2 regions of the Bradyrhizobium sp. 153 genome follow, and region 1 is predicted to be linked to the other one. Evidence: predicted binding sites of a transcription regulator. Region 1 holds the regulator's gene; the other holds the start of a gene.
What was found. The regulator PhoB, encoded in region 1, activates phosphate uptake and scavenging genes when phosphate is short. The targets are predictions, from matches to a motif close to TGTCATNNANCTGTCAT.
Positions count from the first base shown of each region.

Region 1 (4,689 bases):
CAACGCCATCGTCGGCTCGCTGATCATGACCGTGATCGGCGTCGGCATCGGCGCGCCGCTCGGCCTGTTCGCCGGCACCTATCTCGCCGAGTACGGCCGCAACGACAAGCTGACCTCGGTGATCCGCTTCATCAACGACATCCTGCTCTCGGCGCCTTCGATCATCATCGGCCTGTTCATCTACGGCGCGGTGGTGGTGCCGATGCGCGGCTTCTCGGCGATCGCCGGCGCGCTGGCGCTCGCCGTGATCGTGATCCCGGTCGTGGTGCGCACCACCGAAGACATGTTGCTGCTGGTGCCGAACCCGCTGCGTGAGGCTGCCAGCGCGCTCGGCCTGCCGCGCTCGCTGGTGATCAAACGGATCGCCTATCGTGCCGCGCGCTCCGGCCTGATCACCGGCGTGCTGCTGGCGACTGCGCGCGTCGCCGGCGAGACCGCGCCGCTGCTGTTCACGGCGCTGTCGAACCAGTTCTTCAGCCTCGGCCTCGACAAGACGATGGCCAACCTGCCTGTCACCATCAACAACTTCGTGCAGAGCCCCTACGCCTATTGGAAGCAGCTCGCCTGGAGTGGGGCGCTGCTCATCACCCTGACCGTGCTTGCCCTGAACATTGGCGCGCGCATCCTTGGCGCCGAGAGGACTGCAAAATGAGTGAAATGTCTGTTTCCGTAAGTGCGCCGACCGTTCATCCCGGCTCACAGCCGCTACCCGAGGCGCCTGCCAAGGTCACCGCGCGCAACCTCAATTTCTACTACGGTGAGCACCACGCGCTGAAGAACATCAATCTGGCCCTCGGCACCAACCGCGTCACGGCCTTCATCGGCCCGTCGGGCTGCGGCAAGTCGACCCTGCTGCGCATCTTCAACCGGATGTACGATCTCTATCCGGGCCAGCGCGCCACCGGCCAGCTGTTGCTCGACCAGACCAATATCCTCGATCCCAAGCTGGACCTCAACCTGCTGCGCGCCCGGGTCGGCATGGTGTTCCAGAAACCGACGCCGTTCCCGATGACGATCTACGAGAACATCGCCTTCGGCATCCGCCTCTACGAGAAGATCTCGAAGTCCGAGATGGACGACCGCGTCGAGAAGGCGCTGCGCGGCGGCGCGCTGTGGAACGAGGTCAAGGATAAGCTCAACGCGTCCGGCTTGTCGCTCTCCGGCGGCCAGCAGCAGCGCCTCTGCATCGCCCGCACGGTCGCGGTGCGGCCCGAAGTGATCTTGTTCGATGAGCCCTGCTCGGCGCTCGACCCGATCTCGACCGCCAAGGTCGAGGAGCTGATCCAGGAATTGTCCGAGAACTACACGATCGCGATCGTCACCCACAACATGCAGCAGGCGGCGCGCGTCTCTGATAAAACCGCCTTCATGTATCTCGGCGAGCTGATCGAGTTCGACGACACCAGCAAGATCTTCACGTCGCCGAGCGACCGGCGTACGCAGGATTACATCACCGGCCGGTTCGGCTGAGGAGACGGGACATGGGTACTGAACATACCGCAAAGGCCTTCGATACCGACCTCCAGGAGCTCACTCGCCTCGTCGCCGAGATGGGCGGCATCGCCGAGCGCATGATCGTCGATTCCGTCGACGCGCTGATCCGCCGCGACGTCGCGCTCGGCCAGCGCGTCGTCACCACCGATGCCGAGCTCGACGCGCTTCAGAAGCGCATCGAGGAGCGCGCCGTGCTCACCATCGCCCGCCGCCAGCCGATGGCGGTGGATTTACGCGAGATCGTCGGCGCCATGCGCGTTGCCACCGATCTCGAGCGCATCGGCGACCTCGCCAAGAACATGGGCAAGCGCGTTGCGGCGCTGGAGACGGACTTCCATCCGCTGAAACTGTTCCGCGGCCTGGAGCACATGACCGACCTCGTGCAGCAGCAGGTCAAGTCGGTGCTGGATGCCTATGCCGCGCACGATTTGCCGGCGGCGATGGCGGTGTGGAAGGGCGACGAGGAAGTGGACGCCATCTGCACCTCTCTGTTCCGCGAGCTCCTCACCTATATGATGGAGGATCCGCGCAACATCTCGTTCTGCATCCATCTGATGTTTTGCGCCAAGAACATCGAGCGCATCGGTGATCACGCCACCAACATCGCCGAGACCGTGTTCTACATGATCGAGGGGCAGGCGATCACCGACAAGCGGCCGAAGGGCGACATGACGACCTTCGCCACGACGGTACCGAATACCTAGGGAGCGACGACAACATGGGCGCACGCATTATGGTGGTTGAGGACGAGGAAGCTCTCACCGAGCTTCTCCGTTACAACCTCGAAGGCGACGGCTATGACGTGGAGACGGTAATGCGCGGCGACGACGCCGACACCCGCCTCAAGGAACACATCCCCGATCTGATCGTGCTCGACTGGATGCTGCCGGGACTGTCCGGCATCGAGTTGTGTCGGCGGCTGCGCACCCGTCCCGAGACCAAGCAGCTCCCGATCATCATGCTGACCGCGCGCGGCGAGGAAAGCGAGCGGGTGCGGGGTCTTGCGACCGGCGCCGATGACTACATCGTCAAGCCGTTCTCGGTGCCGGAGCTGCTCGCGCGCGTGAAGGGCCTTCTGCGGCGCGCAAGCCCCGAGCGGCTCGCCACCGTGCTCGCCTATGGCGACATCGAGCTCGATCGCGACAAGCGCCGCGTCGCGCGCTCGGGCCGGCCGATCGATCTCGGCCCGACCGAATATCGCCTGCTGGAGTTCTTCCTGGAGCATCCCGGCCGCGTGTTCTCGCGCGAGCAGCTGCTCGACAGCGTCTGGGGCCGCGACATCTACATCGACGAGCGCACCGTCGACGTCCATATCGGCCGCCTGCGCAAGCTGCTCAATCTCGGCCGCGAGCAGGACCCGATCCGCACCGTCCGCGGCGCGGGTTATGCGCTGGATGATCGGTTTGCAAAGGCGGAGCAGACGTAGGCCCAACTGCGTCACCAAGCTCGGTCGTCGTCCCGGACAAGCGTAGCTCCCGGCAACGCGCAGCGTTGTCCGGAGCGAAGCGCCGATCCGGACGCATAGCCACAGGACGTGGTTGTTGCGCGAAAAGGTAACTCCGAGTCCCCGTAACCACGGCTTGCGGTGGCTATCGGTCCCGGTCCGGCGCTTCGCTTGTCCGGGACGACGTCGGGTTTGTTGCGCCGTCACCGCGTGACGGCTGCCGGTTCGATCTCAGGAAATAATCACCGCGTGCTCGGCTTCGGTGCCGCCCGCCGGCGATCCGCTGCCGGCTGATAGGCGACGCGCGAGTGCTGGGCGCAGTAGGGCAGGCCTGACAGCGCCTTGCCGCCACAGAAGAAGAAGTCCGGGCTGGAGGGATCGCCGACCGGCCAGTGGCACGTCGCCTCGTTCAATTCCAGCAGCGACAGCCGCTGACTCATCGGCACCACGTTGTCGTAGGTGACCGGTTCGGCCTCCACCTCGACCTCGAAGGCCTGCGCCAGCGCGGTGTTGCCGCGCGAGATCGGCCGGGTCACCCGCATCATATGCTGCGCGGGCCGCGCCTTGCGCGGCCGCGGCGCTGCCGATGAAGGGCTCTTGGCGCGGCCCGACAGGCCGAGCCTGTGCACTTTGCCGATCACGGCATTGCGGGTCACATTGCCGAGCTCGGCCGCGATCTGGCTGGCCGAAAGTCCGGCCTCCCAGAGCTTTTTCAGCTGCTCGACGCGATCGTCGGACCAGGTCAAAACCGTCATTGCACCCTTTCCCTCGTTGCGCGCCGCCATCCTGGGGCCTCACAGCGAATGCTTAAGCCTTGAAAAACCCGTGCCGTCAGAATCCCTTAAGGCTCGCCGGGCGCGTGACTGACGCCCGAACGTTTACGCCGGTACATGAGGACTCTTGGGATCAGAACCGCTGCACGAGATGTCGTATCTGACAGTCCAAACGCTACAATATGGCGTGACTCCCGCGCAAGAGTCCGCCGACTCGCTTCCACATGTTCCGTGGTGAAAACCCCGCAAGATCGGCACCGCAAGACTACGGATTTCGCGTTTCGCGAGGCTTTCCGGGCGGCATTGACACCCGTCTTGCCAGGCATAAGATGGTGACGCGTGCCGCCCTTAAAAGGCGGCACGTTTCGTTTTCCGGACCGGTCAATGGTGCGCTGCGCAAGGCATGCCAGGCAGGTCTCAACGTCCAAATGCAACATCCAAGTGATGGTCATGACCAACAGCGCCGCGCCGCATCTGCTTCCCGTTTTCGCCAGGGCGGACCTTGGCTTCGAGCGCGGCGAAGGCTGCTGGCTGATCGCGACCAATGGCGATCGCTATCTCGATTTCACCTCGGGCGTCGCCGTGAACGCGCTCGGCCACGCCCATCCTGCGTTGGTCAAGGCATTGCAGGAGCAGGCGACCAAGCTCTGGCACATGTCGAACCTGTTCCAGAGTCCCGATGGCGAACGGCTTGCAACGCGTTTGTGCAACGAAAGTTTCGCGGACTTCGTGTTCTTCTGCAATTCCGGCGCCGAAGCGTTGGAATGCGTGATCAAGGTCGTGCGGCGCTATCATGCGGCCAAAGGCCATCCCGATCGCTATCGCATGATCACCTTCGAAGGCGCCTTCCACGGCCGCACGCTGGCGACGTTGGCGGCGACGGGCTCGGCAAAATATCTTGAAGGTTTCGGCCCGCCCATGGATGGCTTCGACCAGGTCCCGCATGGCGATATCGAGGCCGTGAAGAAGGCGATCGGT
Region 1 covers NZ_JADPKH010000037.1:262,064-266,752, forward strand. The annotation lists gene pstA (phosphate ABC transporter permease PstA) at 1-652, shown strand, start outside; gene pstB (phosphate ABC transporter ATP-binding protein PstB) at 649-1,470, shown strand; gene phoU (phosphate signaling complex protein PhoU) at 1,482-2,198, shown strand; gene phoB (phosphate regulon transcriptional regulator PhoB) at 2,213-2,920, shown strand; gene IVA91_RS11005 (GcrA family cell cycle regulator) at 3,181-3,693, opposite strand; gene IVA91_RS11010 (aspartate aminotransferase family protein) at 4,162-4,689, shown strand, end outside.

Region 2 (4,689 bases), on a different contig from region 1:
CGGACCTAGACCGTAACTACGCTTCTCCTTTCGGCAGGGCCGCCGGGCGTGTTGACGCCGCGACGGTCGATGCCGGCCTGCGCGCCTATATGCTGCGCATCTACAATTACATGAGCATTGGCCTGGCCATCACGGGCCTGGCGGCGCTCGGCGTCTACATGGCCGCCGTGACGGATGTCCCGACGCCGGAAGCCGTCCGCGTCGGCAAGCTGTTCCTGACGCCGTTCGGCTACGCGATGTTCGTGAGCCCCCTGAAGTGGCTGTTCATGCTGGCGCCGCTCGCGATGGTGTTCGTGATCTCGGCGGGCATCAACCGTCTGGCACCCTCGACTGCCCAGATCCTGTTCTGGGTTTTCTCGGCGCTGATGGGCATCTCGCTGTCGTCGATCTTCCTGGTGTTCACGCACACCTCGATCGTGCGGGTGTTCTTCATCACCGCAGCCACCTTCGGTGCGCTGAGCCTCTACGGCTACACCACCAAGCGTGACCTGACTGGCATGGGCTCGTTCCTGTTCATGGGCCTGATCGGCATCGTCATCGCGAGCCTGGTCAACCTGTTCCTGGCGAGCTCGATGCTGCAGTTCATCGTGTCGGTGGTCGGCGTGCTGGTGTTTGCGGGCCTCACCGCCTGGGATACCCAGCGGCTGAAGAACGACTACATCTACGGCTACGCCTCGGCCGGCGGTGACATCGCAGAGCGTGCGGCCATCACCGGCGCGCTATCGCTGTACCTGAACTTCATCAACCTGTTCACGCTGCTGTTGCAGCTCCTCGGCCAGCGCGATTAAGCGATAGGCTGAGAGAACGACATCAGCCCCGGCCGAAAGGCCGGGGTTTTTGTTTGGGGCAGATGTCGTCACATACCCGGTGTCGTCGCCCGCCACCGGGTCTCGCCTTTGGCGGGCCCGATGACGGGCTCCGGCGGGCGATCCAGTATCCAGAGACGTTCGTGATAAGCCGAGGAGCCGCGGCGTACTGGATGCCCCGCCCCCGTGCGCAATTGCGCACTAGGCGGGGCATGACAGCGGAGAAGATCGAGGCTGCTGCGCCTGCAATGACGGCTGGGAAGCAGCCCTGCCCTCTTCCAGCGGCCGCGGGAAGGCTCTAATCTTGCCGCCATGTCCGCACCCGAAATCAGGCCCGCGCTCGAGGCCGATCTTCCCGCCATCACCGCCATTTACCAGCAGGCCGTCCGCGAGGGCACCGCGACGTTCGAGTTGGAGCCGCCCGATGTTGCCGAGATGACGCGCCGCTATCGCGCACTGATCGACGGCGGCTATCCCTATTTCGTGGCGATCCTTGATCGTCGCGTCGCCGGCTATGCCTATGCCGGTGCCTACCGGCCGCGGCCGGCCTACCGCTTCACGGTGGAGAATTCGATCTATCTCGATCCCTCGTTCCACCGCCGCGGTGTCGGCTCTCTGCTGCTGGAGCGGCTGATCACCGAATGCGAGGCGCGCGGCTTTCGGCAGATGATCGCGGTGATCGGCGATTCCGCCAATGCCGGCTCGATCGGCGTTCACGCCAAGAGCGGCTTCAAGATGATCGGCACGCATCCCAATGTCGGGCTGAAATTCGGCCGCTGGCTCGATACGGTGATGATGCAGCGCGCCCTCGGCGAGGGTGCAAGCACGGTGCCGGGGAAGTAGGCGCGTTGCGCCCACCCGACGCCGCCTACACCACCGCCAGCTTGCGATCGATCACCAGCAGCACGCGCTCGAGCTCGTGACCGCGGCGCAGGATCAGGCCGGTCGCCGAGATCACGCTGTACATGCCCTGCTTGCGCGCGAGCCGCGGGTCCTTCTCGATGCGATAGATCGGCACTTCCGAGGCGCGGCGATAGACCGAGAACACGGCGCGGTCCTTCAGGAAGTCGATGGCGTAGTCGCGCCACTCGCCGTCGGCGACCATGCGGCCATAGAGATTGAGAATCCGGTGCAGTTCGAGGCGGTTGAACGTCACCCGGTTCGGCAGCGGCGTCGCAGCGGCGGGGCGCGTCGCCGCGCGCTGCTCGCTCGGAGCGGCATCCTCCGACATCAGACTCATGGGAAGCGCCTCCTGATCGCGCGACATGACCCCGCATCCCCGAAGACCGTCCCGGGAACTGCGCTCATGACAATTGCATGATCGCGCCAACCGTACCGCGCCGCAAGGGGCTCCCTTGCTCAACCAATGGAATCGGTTGCGGATCCGAACACACGCAGCGGTGGAACTCTGTCGCGGCAAACCGTCACGGCATCGTTAGCAGGAATCATAGTATCGCCGCTTTTCCGCCTAGCGACTGCCGCCCTGCATTGCGAAAAGACTTACGTGCGTTGACCCGGTCCTTCGGTTCCGGATTCCTCAGCCCCCAGCCCCCCGGGGTCGACAGGATCGGGTCTGTACGCACGGCAAGGAGGGCCAACGCAAGTTGGTCCTTTTTTGTTTGGATCGGGATGTTCCTGGTCCTGCGAACTTGTCTCTGATTCGCACTCTATGATCCGCACAAAAGCTGTCTCTCCTCATCCTGAAGGCCGCGCTCTTGCGCGGCGTCTCGAAGGATGGAGGCCCATTGCATCAGCGGGGGGCCTTTCATGGTTCGAGACGCGCGCAAGGGCGCGCTCCTCACCATGAGGATTGAAAGCAGAGTACGACGCCAAGAAATCAGTGCAGCGACGTGTACGCCGCGCCCAGCATCGGGCCCGGCTTCTCTCGGCTGCCATCCTGGACATAGACCACCGCGCCGTCGACGCCATCGCGCGTGAGATTCTCGATCGGCACCGTCCAGCTTTCCGGACGGCCGGTCCAGTCGCCGACCTTCAGCAGGTTGCGTACGACGTTGTGATAGGTGACCTGCTGTCCGCGATTTTCGCCGCGGGTGATCGTGATGGGCACCGACTTGGCGATCGAGCAGATCCAGACCTCGCCATGCGAGACCGTGGGCTCGTTGCTCCCGGCCACCGAGACGTTGATCTGCTTGCCCGCAAGCGACATCGTCACCGGCACGCTCATCACTCCCGTGCCCTTGTCGGTCTTACCGATTGCATTCTCGATGCCGGTCCGATCGCTGCCGATGACATGGGTCGAGCCATTGACGACGACCTGCGGCGTGTAGACCTCACGGTCGCCGCGCACGCGCGAGTAGGCACGCTGCCGTGCAGAGAAGCGTGAATCCGCCAGCGTGTCCTTCCAGCCGAGATAGTCCCAATAGTCGATCGGCATGCTCAACGCGATGACCGAGGGATCTTTGGACAGATCGCCGATGATCTTGTCGGCGGGCGGACAGGACGAGCAACCCTGCGAGGTAAACAATTCGACAACGGCGCGGGGATCAGCCTCGGCGGGGCGGATGACGGCGACGATCGCACAGATGCCGAGAGCACCCGACCAGAGGGCACTGGACCAACGTGAAACCGGATGAGAAGCCGTCATTGTTGTCATGTCGAACGCCGCACACCATTGCTTGTGAGAGGGAATCTTATCGCCTGATGGTCACCGTAGTCTTACGGGGCGCGGCACATTCGTCCTTCCAGGCAACCGTCCAGGAGGAGGTTTTCCACCGGCCGGGCCCATCCGAAACGTGCCGCAAACGCGCGAAGGCGGCCTTTTGATAGGCCGCCTTCGTTCAGGCTTCTACTCACTTCGCAGTGAGCCATCGTTCACAAATCCGCGCTTAGGCCGCGAGCTTGCGCAGCACGTAGTGCAGAATGCCGCCGTTGCGGTAGTAGTCGAGCTCGTCCAGCGTATCGATGCGGCAAAGCAGCGAAACGCGCTGCAATGAACCGTCGCCGGAGACGATCTCGGCGGTCAGCTTCTGGCGCGGCTTGAGGTCGCCGACGAGGCCGCGCAGCGTGACCTTCTCGTCGCCCTTGAGACCCAGCGACTGCCACGAGGTGCCCTCCTCGAAGGTCAGCGGCAGCACGCCCATGCCGACCAAGTTCGAGCGGTGGATGCGCTCGAAGCTCTGGCAAATCACCGCGCGAACGCCGAGCAGGCGCGTGCCCTTTGCGGCCCAGTCGCGCGAGGAGCCGTTGCCATATTCGGCGCCGGCGAACACCACCAGCGGCACCTTCTCTTCCTGGTACTTCATCGCGGCGTCGTAGATCGACATCTGCTCGCCGTCGGGCCAGTGCTTGGTCAGACCGCCTTCCGGAATGTTGCCGTCGGCGCCCTTCAGCATGAAGTTCTTGATGCGAATGTTGGCGAAGGTGCCGCGCATCATGACTTCGTGGTTGCCGCGGCGCGTGCCGTACTGGTTGAAGTCGGCAGGGCGCACCTGGTGCTCGCTGAGATATTTGCCCGCGGGCGAGGTGAGCTTGATCGAGCCGGCCGGCGAGATGTGGTCGGTGGTGATCTTGTGGCCGAACATGGCGAGGATGCGCGCCTCGACGATGTCGGTGACCGGCTCCGGCTCCTTCTTCATGCCGTCGAAATATGGCGGGTTCTGCACGTAGGTCGAGCTCATGTTCCAGCGATAGGTCTCGCTCTCGACCGTCTTGATCTTGCGCCAGTTGGTGTCGCCCTTGAACACGTCGGCATACTTCTTCTTGAAGATCGACGCGGTCACGAACCTCTTCATGAAGGCGTTGATTTCTTTCGTCGTCGGCCAGATGTCCTTCAGGTACACCGCCTTGCCGTCCTTGCCTTCGCCGAGCGGCTCGGTGGCGAGGTTCTTGGTCACGCTGCCCGCGAGCGCGTAGGCGACGACCA
Region 2 covers NZ_JADPKH010000127.1:85,902-90,590, forward strand. The annotation lists gene IVA91_RS30065 (Bax inhibitor-1/YccA family protein) at 1-788, shown strand, start outside; gene IVA91_RS30070 (GNAT family N-acetyltransferase) at 1,119-1,649, shown strand; gene IVA91_RS30075 (DUF2794 domain-containing protein) at 1,675-2,046, opposite strand; gene IVA91_RS30080 (DUF1223 domain-containing protein) at 2,644-3,420, opposite strand; gene acnA (aconitate hydratase AcnA) at 3,653-4,689, opposite strand, start outside.
Region 2: a site for PhoB is predicted at 2,113-2,129, ahead of IVA91_RS30075 (DUF2794 domain-containing protein). Genes of this name have one in related genera too.